3 regions of the Streptomyces sp. NBC_01267 genome follow, and region 2 is predicted to be linked to each of the others. Evidence: riboswitches for the same ligand, from Rfam matches in the RefSeq annotation. Region 2 holds a riboswitch; each other region holds the start of a gene.
What was found. A riboswitch is a leader RNA that binds a small molecule or an ion and turns the genes downstream of it on or off. The one in region 2 is predicted to bind cyclic di-AMP.
Positions count from the first base shown of each region.

Region 1 (5,020 bases), 3.0 Mb from region 2:
TGACGTCGCTGGTCGGCGATGTCGTTGCGCTGCGACACGTACTGCCGCATCGGATACGCCAGGGCCACCACCAGCGTGCAGAGCACCATCAGCAGGACCGCCGCCCGGCCGGTGAGCCGGGGCCTGCGCGCCTGGCGCTTCGACTGGGAGCGGTAGACGCGGGCCGCGGTCTGCTCGCCGAGTGCCTTCAGTCTGGTCGCGGTGGAGAACCGGTCCCGGTTCCCTGCCATGCCGCCTCCCCGTGTACGCACGTCCGTCCCCGGACACGGTACGGGACCGGGTGCGAGGACGGACGGAGGCGGGAGCGGATCAGCTGGAGCGGAAGCGCGGGAATGCCGAACGGCCCGCGTACACCGCGGCGTCGTCCAGGATCTCCTCGATGCGCAGGAGCTGGTTGTACTTGGCGACGCGCTCGGAGCGGGCCGGGGCGCCGGTCTTGATCTGGCCGCAGTTGGTGGCGACGGCCAGGTCGGCGATGGTGACGTCCTCGGTCTCGCCGGAGCGGTGGGACATCATGCACTTGAAGCCGTTGCGCTGGGCCAGCTCGACGGCGTCCAGGGTCTCGGTCAGCGAACCGATCTGGTTGACCTTGACGAGCAGGGCGTTGGCCGAGTTCTCCTCGATGCCACGGGCCAGGCGCTCCGGGTTGGTGACGAAGAGGTCGTCGCCGACGATCTGGATCTTGGAGCCCAGCTTCTCGGTGAGGACGTTCCAGCCGGCCCAGTCGTCCTCGAAGAGCGGGTCCTCGATGGAGACCAGCGGGTACGAGGCGACGAGCTCCTCGTAGTACTCGGTCATCTCGGCGGCCGAGCGGGACTTGCCCTCGAACTCGTACGTGCCGTCCTTGTAGAACTCGGAGGCGGCGACGTCCAGCGCGAGCGCGATGTCCTTGCCCGGGGCGTAACCGGCTTCCTTGATGGCCTCGAGGATGAGGTCGAGGGCGGCGCGGTTCGACTCCAGGTTCGGCGCGAAGCCGCCCTCGTCACCGAGGCCGGTCGACAGACCCTTGGTCTTCAGGACCTTCTTGAGGGTGTGGTAGACCTCGGCGCCCCAGCGCAGGGCCTCGGAGAAGGACTCCGCACCGATCGGGGCGATCATGAATTCCTGGATGTCCACGTTGGAGTCGGCGTGCGACCCACCGTTCAGGATGTTCATCATCGGAACGGGCAGCAGGTGCGCGTTCGGGCCGCCCAGGTAGCGGAAGAGCGGGAGGTCCGAGGCCTCGGAGGCGGCGTGCGCCACGGCGAGCGAGACGCCGAGGATGGCGTTGGCGCCGAGCGAGCCCTTGTTCTCGGTGGCGTCCAGGTCGAACATCGCCTGGTCGATCAGCCGCTGCTCGGTGGCGTCGTAGCCGACGAGCTCCGGGCCGATCTGCTCGATGACGGCGAGGACGGCCTTCTCGACGCCCTTGCCCTGGTAACGGTTCGGGTCACCGTCGCGAAGCTCGATGGCCTCGAACGCACCGGTGGAAGCACCGGACGGAACTGCAGCACGACCCGTGCTGCCGTCGTCGAGGCCGACCTCGACCTCGACCGTGGGGTTACCTCGGGAGTCCAGGATTTCCCGGGCTACGACGACGTCGATCGACGGCACTAGCATCTCCTTCTGGGATGTGACGCTATGGGCGCAGGGTCTCTTTGGCCTTGCGACAAGAGCCTAACCGCCCAGGGCACCGCCACCGGCAGGGCGCCCGGCCCCTGGGACGAAAAAGGGCCCAAAAGCTCGTATTACGGTACGGAAGTCAGTGAAGTACTGACCAGTAGCCAAAAGACCCCGACCCGGCGCGTACGGGGGAGTCGCGCCGGGCCGGGGCGTTCAGGGGAGGAGAGCCGGGGATCAGCTCAGGTGAAGCTGCTGACCCGGGTAGATCAGGTCGGCGTCCTTCACGATGTTCTTGTTCAGGTCGTACAGCTTCTGCCAGCCACCGGGGGTGTGCGCGGCGGCGGCGATCTCGCTGAGGGTGTCGCCGGCCTTGACCTTGTACTCGCCGTCGCCCTTCTGGATCACGACCGGGGCGGCGTGGCGGGGAGCGGCGTGGCGGGGGGCGGCCTGCTTCGGGGCAGCCTGCTTCGGGGCGGCCTTCGTGGTGGTGCGGGCCTCGCCGCGCGAAGCGGTCTGCTGCTCGCCGCGGCTGCTCTGCTGGCTGGTGCTGGAGCTGGCGCTGGAGCTGCCCGAGTGGCTCGACGTGGAGGTGTTGACGCCCGGGTCGACACCGTCGTTGCTCAGGTTTCCGGCACCGGCGCAGGACCAGGCACCCGGGCCCTGGATGGCGAGAAGCTTCTCGGCCACGGCGATCTGCTGGTCCTTGGTGGCCAGGTCGGCACGCGGGGCGTACTGCGTACCACCGGCGGCGGCCCAGCTGGAGGCGGAGAACTGGAGCCCACCGTAGTAACCGTTGCCCGTGTTGATGGACCAGTTACCGCCGGACTCGCACTGCGCGACGGCGTCCCACGTGGAGACGGAAGCGGCGGAGGCCGAGGTCGCGCCCAGCAGCGGCACGGCTACGGCCGCACCGGCGACACCGGCGAGCGTGGCGATGCGGACGGCCTTGGAGGGGCGACGGTGCTTGGACTTGCTGGAAAACAGCATGGGGACTCTCCTCACCGACGCCTACGAGGTGAGCTGTCGGGTTCGGGCCAATGAGTTGCCCGGCTGCGCGACCTAGCGCACAGCTTCACCCCAAGCCGGTTCCAGTTCGTACCGTTCGCTGACTCACGAACGGACGGCCGGCCCCGGCGCTTACCTGGGTCCCCCGCTCCTGCCTACGGCGCTTTACGCGTCGACTGTTTCCCCTCGACCGATGGCAGGATTCGGCGTGGCGATCGAAGAGGCCCGCGGTGCGAGCGGTCTGACAAAAACACAGGACTCTCCGATATTCAAAGATGACCATGAAGGGCGGAACGCCCTGGTTTACAACCCCCCGCATCCTGTTTTCGCAGGTGAGGGGCGGCGCACGCCGGGCGGACAGTCTGGACATTCAGCAAGTCGAACGAGAGCCATGTCTCACTCGAACGAAGCGGACATAGCCCCGCGAACTACCCTTGTTTTTGGTCGAGATCAAGGCTCTGGCCAGGAACGATGTGGTCCGGGTCGGCGCCGACCGTCCGCTGGTTCGCCTCATAGAGTGCGGGCCATCCGCCGGGCAGATCGTGCGCTTCCGCGATCGCCCAGAGGTTGTCACCCTCGCGGACGGTGTAAGTGCCGTCCGTACGGGCGGTATCGCGAGCCGGACCGGCGGAGCGCGAGGCGTGGCGGCCGGAATCGTCACGGCCGACACCCGCACCGTCCTGCGCCTCACCGCCACGGTGCCTGCCCGCCGTTCCCCCCTGACCGGATCCCGTGGCACCCTCAGGCGCCGACGTGGAGCCGGAAGGTGAGCCGGAGTCAGAGCCGGAGGGGTTCGCAGAGTCGGACGGTCCAGAAGAATGGGACTTACTTGATGAACCGGACTTATTTGATGAACCGGGTGAAGTGGGTGAAGCGGGCGAACTGGGCGATGCGGCCGAAGCGGAGCCCTTCGATCGCGGCGCCGAGGCCGAGGACTTCGGTGCGGGCGTAGCCGGATCCGAAGCGGAATCGGTCGCCGAGGGCGTGGGGCTCGCGGTGTCCGGAGCGCCCGGATCCACGGACGGGGTCGCGGTGTCACTCTCCGTCAGGCCCGAGATGTCCGCGCAGCTGGCCCAGGGCTTCGAACCCTCGGCCGCGAGGACCTTCTGCGCCACGGCTATCTGCTGGGCCCGGCTGGCGAGGTCGGGGCGGGCCGCGTACTGCGTGCCGCCGTACTGGTCCCAGGTCTTCTGCGAGAACTGGAGCCCGCCGTAGGCCCCGTTGCCGAGGTCGGCGCTCCAGAGGCCGCCGCTCTCGCAGAGCGCGACCCGGTCCCAGGTGGAGGCGTCGGCGGCGTGCGCCCCGGTCGCGGCCAGCAGTGGAAGGGCCATGGCGGAGCCCGTGACTCCTGCCGCTACGACAAGAGCTGGAGCCTGACGGGGGCGGCGGTGCCGACCGTTCCCGGTGCGCATGCGGTGGCCTTCCGTGTGACGGATGAGTCGAGGGGTGAACGTAGCCGTACTCGAACGTCAGTCACAAGTCGATGCAGCGCAGATCACGTGAATGTCACATCCTTGACGGTGCGTCACTTCTGGCTGGGGCCGAACTCCACCGGAAGGGTGCGCAGTCCGCGCATGATGAGCCCGCCGCGCCACCGCAAATCGCCAGGTTCCCCCGCAAGTCGCAGGTCCGGCAGCCGCCGCAACAAGGTGGCCAGCGCGGTCTGTGCCTCCAGTCTGGCCAGGGGGGCGCCCAGGCAGTAGTGGATGCCGTGGCCGTACCCGAGGTGCTGGTTGTCGATGCGGGAGAGGTCGAGGGTGTCGGGCTCGGAGAAGCGCTCGGGGTCCCGGTCCGCGGCGGCCAGGACGACGAGCACCGGATCGCCCTCCGCGATCGTCTGCCCGCCCAGTTCCAACTCCTCGGTGGCGTACCGCCAGGTGGCCAGCTCGACCGGGCCGTCGTAGCGCAGAAGTTCCTCGACCCCGGTGGCCAGCAGCTCCGTCTCGCCCGCGGCCAGGGACGCCTGGAGCCGTGCGCGCTGGTCCGGGTTGCGCAGCAGGGCGTACACGCCGTTCCCGATGAGGTTGACGGTTGTCTCGAACCCGGCGAAGAGCAGGATGAACGCCATCGCCGCCGCCTCGTTCTCCGTCAGGTGCTCACCGTGGTCGCTCGCCCGGATCAGCCCCGAGATGAGGTCGTCGCCCAGGTCCTCCCTCTTACGGTGGATGAGTTCGGCCAGGTAGTTCCGCATCTTCTTGACGGCCCGTCCGACCCCGCCGCGCGGGCCGCCGCCGTGCCGGATCATCATTCCCGCCCAGTCCCGGAAGTCGTCCTGGTCCTCGCGCGGGACGCCGAGCAGATCACAGATGGCGTAGATGGGGAGCGGGAAGGCGAACTCATGGATGAGGTCCGCCTCCCCCTTCTCTCCCTCCCCCTTCTCCGCATCCGCCTTTTCCAGGAAGGCGTCGATCAG
Region 1 covers NZ_CP108455.1:3,015,970-3,020,989, forward strand. The annotation lists gene OG709_RS13725 (FtsB family cell division protein) at 1-230, opposite strand, end outside; gene eno (phosphopyruvate hydratase) at 310-1,599, opposite strand; gene OG709_RS13735 (transglycosylase family protein) at 1,837-2,589, opposite strand; cyclic di-AMP (ydaO/yuaA leader) riboswitch at 2,593-2,780, opposite strand; gene OG709_RS13740 (LysM peptidoglycan-binding domain-containing protein) at 3,036-3,938, opposite strand; gene OG709_RS13745 (cytochrome P450 family protein) at 4,133-5,020, opposite strand, start outside.
Region 1: linked by a shared signal. The riboswitch ahead of OG709_RS13735 (transglycosylase family protein) and the one ahead of OG709_RS27665 (M23 family metallopeptidase) in region 2 are both predicted to bind cyclic di-AMP.

Region 2 (5,020 bases):
CGCCGACGGTGGCCGCCAGACCTACCCGGTCGACGTAGTCGTGATGGGTGAAGCGGTGGACGTCCTTGGCGGACAGCCTGGGGTAGGGGGCGAAGAAGCGGTAGTACTTCGACTCGGGCGAGACCTGTTCGTAGAAGCTGACCAGCCGCTCGGCGTCCTCGGTGGTGATGGGCCTGATCCGGGCCGTACCGCCGTCGCGCAGCACCACGTCCGCTTCCCAGTGGGCCGGGTACTCCTGGTGCGGGCTCTGCTCCAGCGGGGGCTGCATGGGGAAAGCGTACGGGTCGCGGCGGTACCGCGAGCGGTGCAGTCTGGGATCCGGCACGGCCCCCGGCACGCCGCGCACCCCGTGCAAGAATGGTCTAGACAACCGTCAGAGAACTCGAAGGGCAACACCATGGCTGAGCGCCGCGTCAAGGTCGGTTGGGCCGAGGGTCTGCACGCCCGTCCGGCCTCCATCTTCGTCCGTGCCACGACGGCTTCCGGAGTCCCGGTGACGATCGCCAGGCCCGACACCAGCCCCGTCAACGCCGCGTCGATGCTCGCGGTTCTCGGCCTGGGCGCCGAAGGTGGCGAGGAGATCGTGCTGTCCTCGGACGTCGACGGTGCCGAGGCGGCACTCGACCGGCTGGCCAAACTGGTCGCCGAAGGACTCGACGAACTGCCCGAGACCGTCTGAGACGTGTGCCGCTCCGCCCGGCCGGTTCGTTCCGGACACCGGAGTCGGGCGTTCCGAGAAACCGCAGTGTCCCGAATTCGGGCGCTGCGGTTCTGCTTTTCCTGCCCTTCGCGCTTTCCCTGGGCTTCGTACTCTTCCTGCGCTTCGCGCTCTCCTGCTCTTCGCACTCTCCCTGTCATTCCGTCTTTCCGGCGCGGTCAATTGCCGGGGACCGGTCGAGGGCACGCAGAAGACCGGCTGCGGGAATACAACTATTTCCGTATGCCGCTCTTTTTCTACGGCACGCTCGTTAATCCGGGATGCCCGAAACGTTTACGGCATGTTGCGAAGTCCTCACACGCCCCCGCTTGCGGAGCCGGTGCGCCGCCGTCGCCCGGTCCGCGTGCGCCGTGGTCAGTGACCGGGCCCGCTCGGCGTCACCACGGGCCACCGCGTCCACGATCGCGCCGTGCTCGGCCCAGGAATCGACGGGCCGGACCGGCTGATCGACGGTGTACATCCAGGCGGTCTTCTGCCTCAGCTGAGTCAGCAGGGTGGTCAGCGCCGCACTCCCGGACGCCTGCGCGAGCGTTTCGTGGAACCAGCCGCCGAGTGAGCGCAGATCCTCACCCTGCCCCCGACGGGCCCGTTCCTGCCCCAGGCCGACCAAGCCCCGCAGGACTTTCAGATGGGCCTCGGTCCGGTGCCGGGCGGCGCGTGCCGCGCCCATCGACTCCAGCAGCATCCGCATCTCCAGCAGGTCGGCGGCCTCCTGCTCGCTCGGCTCGGCGACCCAGGCGCCGGCGTGGCGGCGGGTGACCACGAAGCCCTCGGACTCCAGGGTGCGCAGGGCTTCGCGCACCGGGACGCGCGAGACCCCGTAGCGGCGCGCGAGCACCTCCTCGGTCAGCCGGGTGCCGCGTTCCAGGACCCCCGAGATGATGTCGTCGCGAATTGCCGTGCATACCGAATGCGCGGGAATGCGCATGGCCGAACCTCCGCCTGATCCCCCGCGAAATCGCGGTCGATCCATACCTGTGCGGCGACTCTATGACAGTGCACGTGAATTTCCGAAGGCCACCGGTAAATGATGACTGTCTTTTGGCCATAAAAAGCGGTGGCCCCGGCGCGCATCTGCGCCGGGGCCACCGGGGGACGGGGGTGTGCGTGGGTCAGACGTTGACGCCGTGTGAACGCAGGTACGCGACCGGGTCGATGTCGGAACCGTAGTCGGGGCTCGTACGCGCCTCGAAGTGGAGGTGCGGGCCGGTGACGTTGCCGGTGGCGCCGGAGAGCGCGATCTGCTGGTCCGAGGTGACGGACTGGCCGACCGAGACGCCGATGGACGAGAGGTGGCCGTACTGGGTGTACGTACCGTCGTTCATCTTGATGACGACGTTGTTGCCGTACGCGCCGCCCCAGCCCGCCTCGACGACGGTGCCCGCGCCCACGGCGTGCACCGGGGTGCCGCTCGCCGCGTGGAAGTCGATGCCGGTGTGACTGCCGGAGGACCAGAGATTGCCGCCGGTCCGGTAACCGGTGGAGACGTACGAGCCGGTCACGGGGGCCACATAGGCATTGAGGCGCTTGCGCTCCGCGTCGCGGGCCGCACGCTCCCGGCCGGCCTTCGCCTTCGCGGCTGCCTCGGCCCGCGCCTTGGCCTTCGCTTCCGCCTTCGCCTTGGCGACCGCCTTGGCCCTGGCCTCCGCCTTCGCCGCGGCCTGCTCGGCCTCGTACTGCTGCGCGACGGCCTGGGCGGCGATCCGGTCGGCGACGGAATCGCCGACAAGGATGGTCCGTTCCAGGCTGACTTCCTGCGCGGAGGGAGCCTTGACGTCGTCGGCCATCGCCGGGGACGCGAGAGTGCCGATGACACCCGCGGTGGCGAGGGTGGCCACACCGGCCACGGTCGCAGTCCTGCGGGTCAGACGGTTCGGGGCACGGTGCTTACCGGCAGGGCGGGTGAACGCCATGAAGTGGCTGGTCCTTTCCTTCCTTCTCGCCTACCGGGTTAGCTGACGGGTTCGGAGCAGGAAGGTCTCCTACGGGCCGGCTCCACGCGGAGCGGCCCGATTCACCCCAGGGACTGCGTGGGTCCCCGGCTCCCCAGGCTCGCGCCTGACGGGGACTCGGCGATCGCTGTTCGGCGCCGCGATCGCGGCTTACGTCCGACGAACAGCGAGTGAGACGCTAAACGGTGGTTGTCGGTTGAACCAAACAGATGGGCAGTTTTGTCGGTCATGCCACAGGAAATACAGGCAACCTTGCGAATAAACCGGACATCGCGTGCGCACATCGGACACAGAAGTGGGTGCGTAAGAGACACCGGAAACCGGTGCGCAGCGGACACCGGAAGCGGGTGCCCGGCGGACACGGAACAGGACTCCGGCGGCAGCCGAGCCGCCGGAGTCCTGTCCGTCCTTCACTCCCCCGCGCCCGCGGGGCAGCCGGGGGTCAGCCCGCGACCACCGTCACCTCGCCGATGCCCAGCGCCCTGACCGGCTCCGCGATCTGCGCGGCGTCACCCACCAGCACCGTCACCAGGCGGTCGTCGGGGAAGGCGCTGACGACCGCCGCGGTCGCCTCGACCGTGCCCGTCGCCGCGAGACGCGCGTACAGCTGCGCCTGGAAGTCGTCCGGCAGGTGCTGCTCGACCTGGTCCGCGAGGGTGCCCGCGACCGCGTCGGCCGTCTCGTACTTCAGCGGGGCGACGCCCACCAGGTTCTGCACGGCCACGTCCCGCTCGGCGTCGGTGAGACCACCGGCGGCCAGGGTCCGCAGCACCTTCCAGAGGTCGTCGAGCGCGGGCCCGGTCGACTCCGTGTCCACCGAACCGCTGATGGCGAGCATCGCCGCGCCGGTCCCGTCCGGCGCGGAGCGGAGCACCTGGCTGAAGGCGCGCACCCCGTAGGTGTAGCCCTTCTCCTCACGCAGCACCCGGTCCAGCCGGGACGTGAGGGTGCCGCCCAGGCAGTACGTACCGAGAACCTGCGCGGGCCAGACGCGGTCGTGCCGGTCGGCGCCGATGCGGCCGATGAGCAGCTGCGTCTGGACGGCCCCGGGACGGTCCACGATGACCACCCGGCCCGTGTCGTCCGCGGTGATGGGCGCCACCGGCCGGGGCGTGCCCGCGCTGCCCTTCCAGTCGCCGAGGGTGTCGGCGAGCAGGCCGTCCAGGTCGGTGCCGGTGAGGTCACCGACGATCACCGCGGTGGCCGTCGCGGGCCGGACGTACGCCTCGTAGAAGGAGCGGACGCCCGCCGCGTCGATGCGCGCCACCGTCTCCTCGGTGCCCTGCCGCGGGCGTGACATGCGCGCGGTGGCGGGGAACAGCTCCTTGGAGAGCTGCTTGGCCGCGCGGCGGGCCGGGTTGGCCAGCTCGTGCGGGATCTCGTCGAGGCGGTTGCCCACGAGCCGTTCGATCTCGCTCTCCGCGAAGGCGGGCGCGCGCAGCGCGTCGGCGAGCAGGCCGACCGCCTTGGGCAGCCGGGAGACCGGGACCTCCAGGGAGATCCGGACACCGGGGTGGTCGGCGTGCGCGTCGAGGGTGGCACCGCAGCGCTCCAGCTCCGCGGCGAACTCCTCGGCGGTGTGCTTGTCGGTGCCCTCGGAGAAGGCCCGCGCCATGATCGTGGCGATGCCGTCGAGCCCTTCCGGCTCGGCGTCCAGCGGGGCGTCGAGGCTGATCTCGACGGCCACCACCTGCTGTCCGGGGCGGTGGCAGCGCAGCACGGTCAGGCCGTTGGGGAGCGTGGACCGCTCGGGGGCCGGGAAGGCCCAGGGCCTGGCGGTACCCGCCTGCGGCTGCGGGTGGAAGGTCATGCTCACGGTTGCGGCGTCGGTCACAGGTCCGCCTCGTCAGTCCGGGTGTTGTCGTCGGTCTCGTCCGCCGTGACGGGCTCGTACACGAGCACGGCGCGGTTGTCGGGGCGCAGCCGCGCCTTCGCGACCTCCTGCACCTCTTCTGCCGTGATGTCCAGCACCCGCTGCACGGCGCTCAGCGCGAGCTGCGGGTCGCCGAACAGCACGGCGTACCTGCACAGTTCGTCGGCGCGGCCGGCGACCGTACCCAGCCGGTCCAGCCATTCGCGCTCCAGCTGGGCCTGCGCGCGCTCCATCTCCTCGGCCGTGGGGCCGTCGGCGGCGAAGCGGGCCAGCTCCTCGTCCACCGCGGACTCGATCTGCGGGACCTCGACCCCGCCCGACGTCTTGACGTCCAGCCAGCCGAGCGAGGGCGCACCGGCCAGCCGCAGCAGGCCGAAGCCCGCGGCGACCGCTGTCCGGTCCCGCCGGACCAGGCGGTTGTGCAGCAGCGACGACTCGCCGCCGCCCAGGATGGTCAGCGCGATGTCGGCCGCGTCG
Region 2 covers NZ_CP108455.1:6,059,695-6,064,714, reverse strand. The annotation lists gene OG709_RS27680 (bifunctional acetate--CoA ligase family protein/GNAT family N-acetyltransferase) at 1-268, opposite strand, end outside; gene OG709_RS27675 (HPr family phosphocarrier protein) at 398-679, shown strand; gene OG709_RS27670 (GntR family transcriptional regulator) at 969-1,646, opposite strand; gene OG709_RS27665 (M23 family metallopeptidase) at 1,831-2,631, opposite strand; cyclic di-AMP (ydaO/yuaA leader) riboswitch at 2,645-2,803, opposite strand; gene OG709_RS27660 (M16 family metallopeptidase) at 3,113-4,480, opposite strand; gene OG709_RS27655 (M16 family metallopeptidase) at 4,501-5,020, opposite strand, start outside.

Region 3 (5,020 bases), 1.9 Mb from region 2:
CCGAGCCCGGCGCCCTACGCGGACCCCGTGCCGTACGCGAACCCGGCGCCCCACCCGAGCCTGGTGCCGTACGCGGACCCCGCGCACCCTCCATCGCCCCCGAGCCCCTACTACCCGTACGTACGACCGCAGCCGTCCGCCGTTGCGAAGGCGCGGGCCAGGGCCGCGTCCCGGGCCGTGTCCGAGTACGAGGCGTTCGCGACCACCCTGGCCTTTCTGCGGCACCGGGCCCGGCGCGGGGCGGTGGGCCCGGACTTCGAGGCACGCGAGCAGGAGCTGCTGCACCACCTCTGGCAGCGCAAGGAGATAGCCGGGCCCGCGCTGCTGTACGCGGCGCGGGCGACGGGCCGGGTACGGGTGGCGCCGCCGTATCCGTACTACGGCAGCCACCACCCGTACCAGCGCTGACCGGCAGCACCGACCGGCTGCAGCCGACGGGCTCAGCCGACTACCGGAGTCAGGCGGAGGCCGCCGTCAGCTCCGCCAACTCGGCCTCGGTGAGCTCCAGTTCGGCCACCGCGGTCAGCGCGGGCAGCTGCTCGACCGTACGGGCCGACGCGATCGGCGCGGCGACGGTCGGCCGCGCGGCCAGCCAGGCCAGCGCGACGGTCGCGAGCTCGGCCTCGTGCGCCGCCGCGACCTTGTCCAGCGCGGCCAGGACCTTGATCCCCCGCTCGGTCCCGAGGTGCTGGCCCGCCTTCTCCACCCGCACGCTGTCGACCTCCGTACCGGGCCGGTACTTGCCGGTGAGGAAGCCGGACGCCAGCGCGAAGTACGGCACGGCGGCCAGGCCGTGGCGGGCGGCGGTGTCCTGGAGCCCGCCCTCGTAGGTGTCGCGGGAGACCAGGTTGTAGTGCGGCTGGAGGGCGACGTACCGGGCCAGGCCCTCCGCCTCCGAGAAGGCCAGCGAGGCTTCGAGACGCTCGGGCGTGATGTTGGAGGCGGCGATGGCGCGCACCTTGCCGTCCTTCACCAGCTGGTCGAGGGCGGTGATGATCTCCTCGACCGGGACGGCCGGGTCGTCGAAGTGGGTGTAGTAGAGGTCGATGTGGTCGGTGCGCAGACGGCGCAGCGACTCCTCGGCCGCAGCCTTGATGTTCGCGGGGGCGAGCCCCTTGTACTGCGGGTGCGCACCGACCTTGGTGGCGACGACGACCTCGGAGCGGTTCCCGCGCGCGGCCAGCCAGTTGCCGATGATGGTCTCGGACTCGCCGCCCTCGTTGCCCGGCACCCACGCGGAGTAGGCGTCCGCGGTGTCGACGAAGTTGCCGCCCGCCGCCGCATAGGCGTCGAGCACGTCGAAGGACTGCGCCTCGTCGGCGCTCCAGCCGAAGACATTGCCGCCGAGGGCGAGCGGGAACACCTGGATGCCGGACGAGCCGAGTTCACGTAGAGAAGCCATACGTTGATCAACCGCCCGCCGGGGCCGCACTATTCCGCCGGGACGGCGCTGCCCGTGCACAGCACCCGGGTCCCGCACACCGAAGCCGGCAGCCCTGGCGTCGGGGGGGTGTATCGCCAGGGCTGCCGGGGTCGCGGGTGCCGTCAGGCGTGCAGGCCCTTGCTCGCGAGCCAGGTCATCGGGTCGATCGGGTCGCCGCCGCCGGGGCGGACCTCGAGGTGCACATGCGGGCCGGTGACATTGCCGGTGGCGCCGACGCGACCGATGACCTCGCCGGTGCTGACCTTCTGGCCGGCACTGACGGACATCGAGGACTGGTGGCAGAACCACAGCTCGGTACCGTCGTCGAGCGTGATGACCGTGCGGTAGCCGTACGACCCGGCCCAGCCCGCCGACTTGACCGTGCCGCTGTGGACAGCCTTGATCGGGGTGCCGGTGGGGGCCGCGAAGTCGAGGCCGGTGTGGTGACCGGAGGACCACATCGAGCCGCCGTCACCGAAGCGCGAGGTGAGGGTGTACGAGGAGACGGGGAGCGAGTAACTGGCGGCCAGCTTCGCGAGCCGTTCCTTCTCGGCCTTGGCCTTGGCCTCCGCCTCGGCCTTCTTCTTGGCGGCCTTCTCCTTGGCGTCCGCCTCTTCCTGCTTCTTCGCGGCCTCGGCCGCAGCCTTCTCCGCGGCTGCCTTCTCGGCTGCCGCCTTGGCCTCGTCCTCGGCCGCGCCCTGCTGCTGTTCGGCCTGCTGGAGGATGCGTGCGCGGAGCGCTTCACCGGCATCGGCGCCGCCCTTGCCGGTGACGAGCGACGCGTGGGTGACGGTGGCCGTACCGCCGTTGTCCGACGAGTCGCCGCCGTTGTCCGACGAGTGGCCGCCGAGGTCGGAGATCAGCGCACCCACGCCGGGCAGCGACTCGGCCTCCGGGAGCTTGTCCTTGACGGACTGCGGGAGGTCGGGGAGGGATATCGAGACCGGCGGCTTGCTCTGCGCGCTGGCCATGCCGCCCGCGCCGACCGCCGCGATCACGCCGACGCCGAGAACCGTCGAGCTGCGGGCGAGACCGTTGCGCTGCTTCGCCACCCGGTGCTTGCCGCGGACCGGCCGGACGGAATCCTCGGTGGGGTTCCATTCGTCGAAGGTCCCGCCGTCGTCACCACCGAACCCGAGAGCATCGTCATTCGGGAAGTACAGCGTTTCGGGGGCAGGGTTGTTGGACGCCACGGAGGCGCACTCCTTTCCTTCCTTACCGCCTACCGGGTTAGCTGACGGGTTCGGAGCAGGAAGGTCTCCTACGGGCAGCCCCTCACGAAGCGGCCCGATTCACCCCAATTGGTGGTTCCCCGGTTCCCTTGCGGGATTCGGCGCGTGCGCACGGTGCCGCCTCTTGCGACGACTGGGACGACCGCGCTGCGTTATCGAACGTTAATAGACGCGGGTACCGGATTCCAAGCTGTTCCCACTGATCGTTAACGGCTTTGGCCTCCGTTAACCGGGACAGAGCCGGGCAGATCGGGGTGACTTGATCCCCCCTCAGGAAACATCGAAATTCTGACCGTGCGTCAAATGTTATGCGGAGTGGAGTACGCCGACTACGGATTGTGTCCGGCAGCTCGCACGATCCCCATCATCCGCCGCCGGTCCGGCTGCCCCTCCATCGGACGCTCCACCGCGAGCAGCGCCATGTCGTCCGTGGAGTGCCCGCCCGTGTGCAGCCGTACGTCGTCGGACAGCGCCGTCAGCAGCTCCTCGGGCCCGGGGAAGACCCGGCCGCGCAGCCGCTCCTGCGGGTCGTAGAAGACCCCCTCGGTGTTCCGCGCCTCGGAGAGCCCGTCGGTGTACATCAGCAGCGTGGCCCCCGGCGGGAACGGCGACTCGTCCGCCCGGTCCGGCCAGGCCGCCAGATCCGACAGTCCCAGCGGCAGCGCGGGGTCGCCCGGCGCGAGTACGTCGAGGCTGCCGTCCACGTACAGCAGCAGCGGCTCGGGGTGGCCCCGGTTCAGCAGCCGGATCAGGTCCTGCCGGCCACGCGGGATCTCGGCGAGCGCCGCCGTGGTGAACCCTTCGAAGGCGTCGAGCCCCTCCCGGCGCACCCCTTCGCGGGTCAGCGCGCGCTCCAGGCGCTGGGCGACCTCCTCGATCGTGGCCTCCTGCTCGGCGGCCTCCCGGAACGCGCCGATCACCACGGCCACGGCCTCGACCGCACCCAGTCCCTTGCCCCGGACGTCACCCACCACCAGCCGGACCCCGTACGGCGTGTCCTGTACGGCGAAGAGGTCCCCGCCGATGAAGGTCCCGGCCTGCGCCGCCTCGTACCGGGCCGCGATGTGCAGCCCGCCGATCCGCTCGGAGGGCACCGGCAGCACAGCCCGCTGGGCGGTCTCGGCGACGACCCGCGCCGACGCCAGCTGCTCGCCGCTGCGCTGGATGACCCGGTTGATGAGGAGGGCGATGGCAGCCACCGTGACGACGGTGACCTGCTCGGTGATGGATGTTCCGGTGGTCTCGGTGCCGTTGGTCGCGCGCAGCCCCGCGATGCCCGCGACCGCGATCACCCCGGTCACCAGCGTGCCCCGGAACGAGAAGAACGGGGCGGCCATCACCGGAGCGGCGGCGAAGAACGGGGCGGCGGTGAAGGTCGGCGGGGTCAGCACATCGAAGAGCACCCCGCCGACGATCAGCACGGCGGGCAGCACCCGGAGGAACCGGCGCGCTCTGCCCCTGCTTTCTCGCTGCCCCACCAGTGGTCTCCTGCCCGGTCCGTACCGCGGCGGACGGTACCGCGCTCCTCCCAGGCTGGCCGCAGCCGTGCCGGTCGGCGATTCGGCCACGGCCAAGTGGGGGAGCGCAGCACGGGGGCGGAAACGCCCGAAGGCCCGGCACATGATGTGCCGGGCCTTCGTTCACAAGTAGCGGGGACAGGATTTGAACCTGCGACCTCTGGGTTATGAGCCCAGCGAGCTACCGAGCTGCTCCACCCCGCGTCGGTAGATACAACTCTACGGCATGCGCGGGGCGCCTCGAACCATTTACCGGCGCCGCTTCCCCACCGGGACGGGACATCGCCAGGGATCCGGGCCGCGTCGTCCGGGGCGAGGAGGGCGACGGCGCTGCCCGCGCGCTTCCGCCGCGAGCGGTCCACCCTGATCGGCCGCCCTTCCGGCCGTGCCGTGCTGCGCCACCTCCTCGACCGGATCGGTGTCGCGGTCGACAACGAGCAGCGCGCCGAGCTGTAGCTGTACCGGGTGCACATCGCCGAGCGCCCCGACGGCGACTGCGAGGACCTGGAGACCGTCCGGCTGCGGCCGGCCCGGGAGTTGGCCCCGGCGCGGGTACCGCACCGGATGATCGGCATCCGAGACCCGTCCCCCGTGTGGCCGGTCTCAGCCGGCGTTCGCACCGTTGGCGCGACGGCCACCGAGGTAGGTCGTGACCCGGTAGGCATAGCCGGCCGGAGTGAGATAGAGGGCGTGACCGGTCGCCCCACGGGGGTCGCCGGGAGGCACCTCCACCCAGCCGAGGAGGACGGACCGCGGGGTCGGCACCCTCACCTCGGCGAGATTCGCTATCACCTCGGGGGCGATCGACACGGCGTGCAGCTCGAACTGCCCTGCGTTCTCCGACAGTT
Region 3 covers NZ_CP108455.1:4,190,089-4,195,108, reverse strand. The annotation lists gene OG709_RS19320 (PrsW family glutamic-type intramembrane protease) at 1-408, shown strand, start outside; gene OG709_RS19315 (aldo/keto reductase) at 458-1,402, opposite strand; gene OG709_RS19310 (M23 family metallopeptidase) at 1,546-2,616, opposite strand; cyclic di-AMP (ydaO/yuaA leader) riboswitch at 2,628-2,769, opposite strand; gene OG709_RS19305 (PP2C family protein-serine/threonine phosphatase) at 2,985-4,133, opposite strand; tRNA gene OG709_RS19300 (tRNA-Met) at 4,303-4,376, opposite strand; gene OG709_RS19295 (hypothetical protein) at 4,776-5,020, opposite strand, start outside.
Region 3: linked by a shared signal. The riboswitch ahead of OG709_RS19310 (M23 family metallopeptidase) and the one ahead of OG709_RS27665 (M23 family metallopeptidase) in region 2 are both predicted to bind cyclic di-AMP.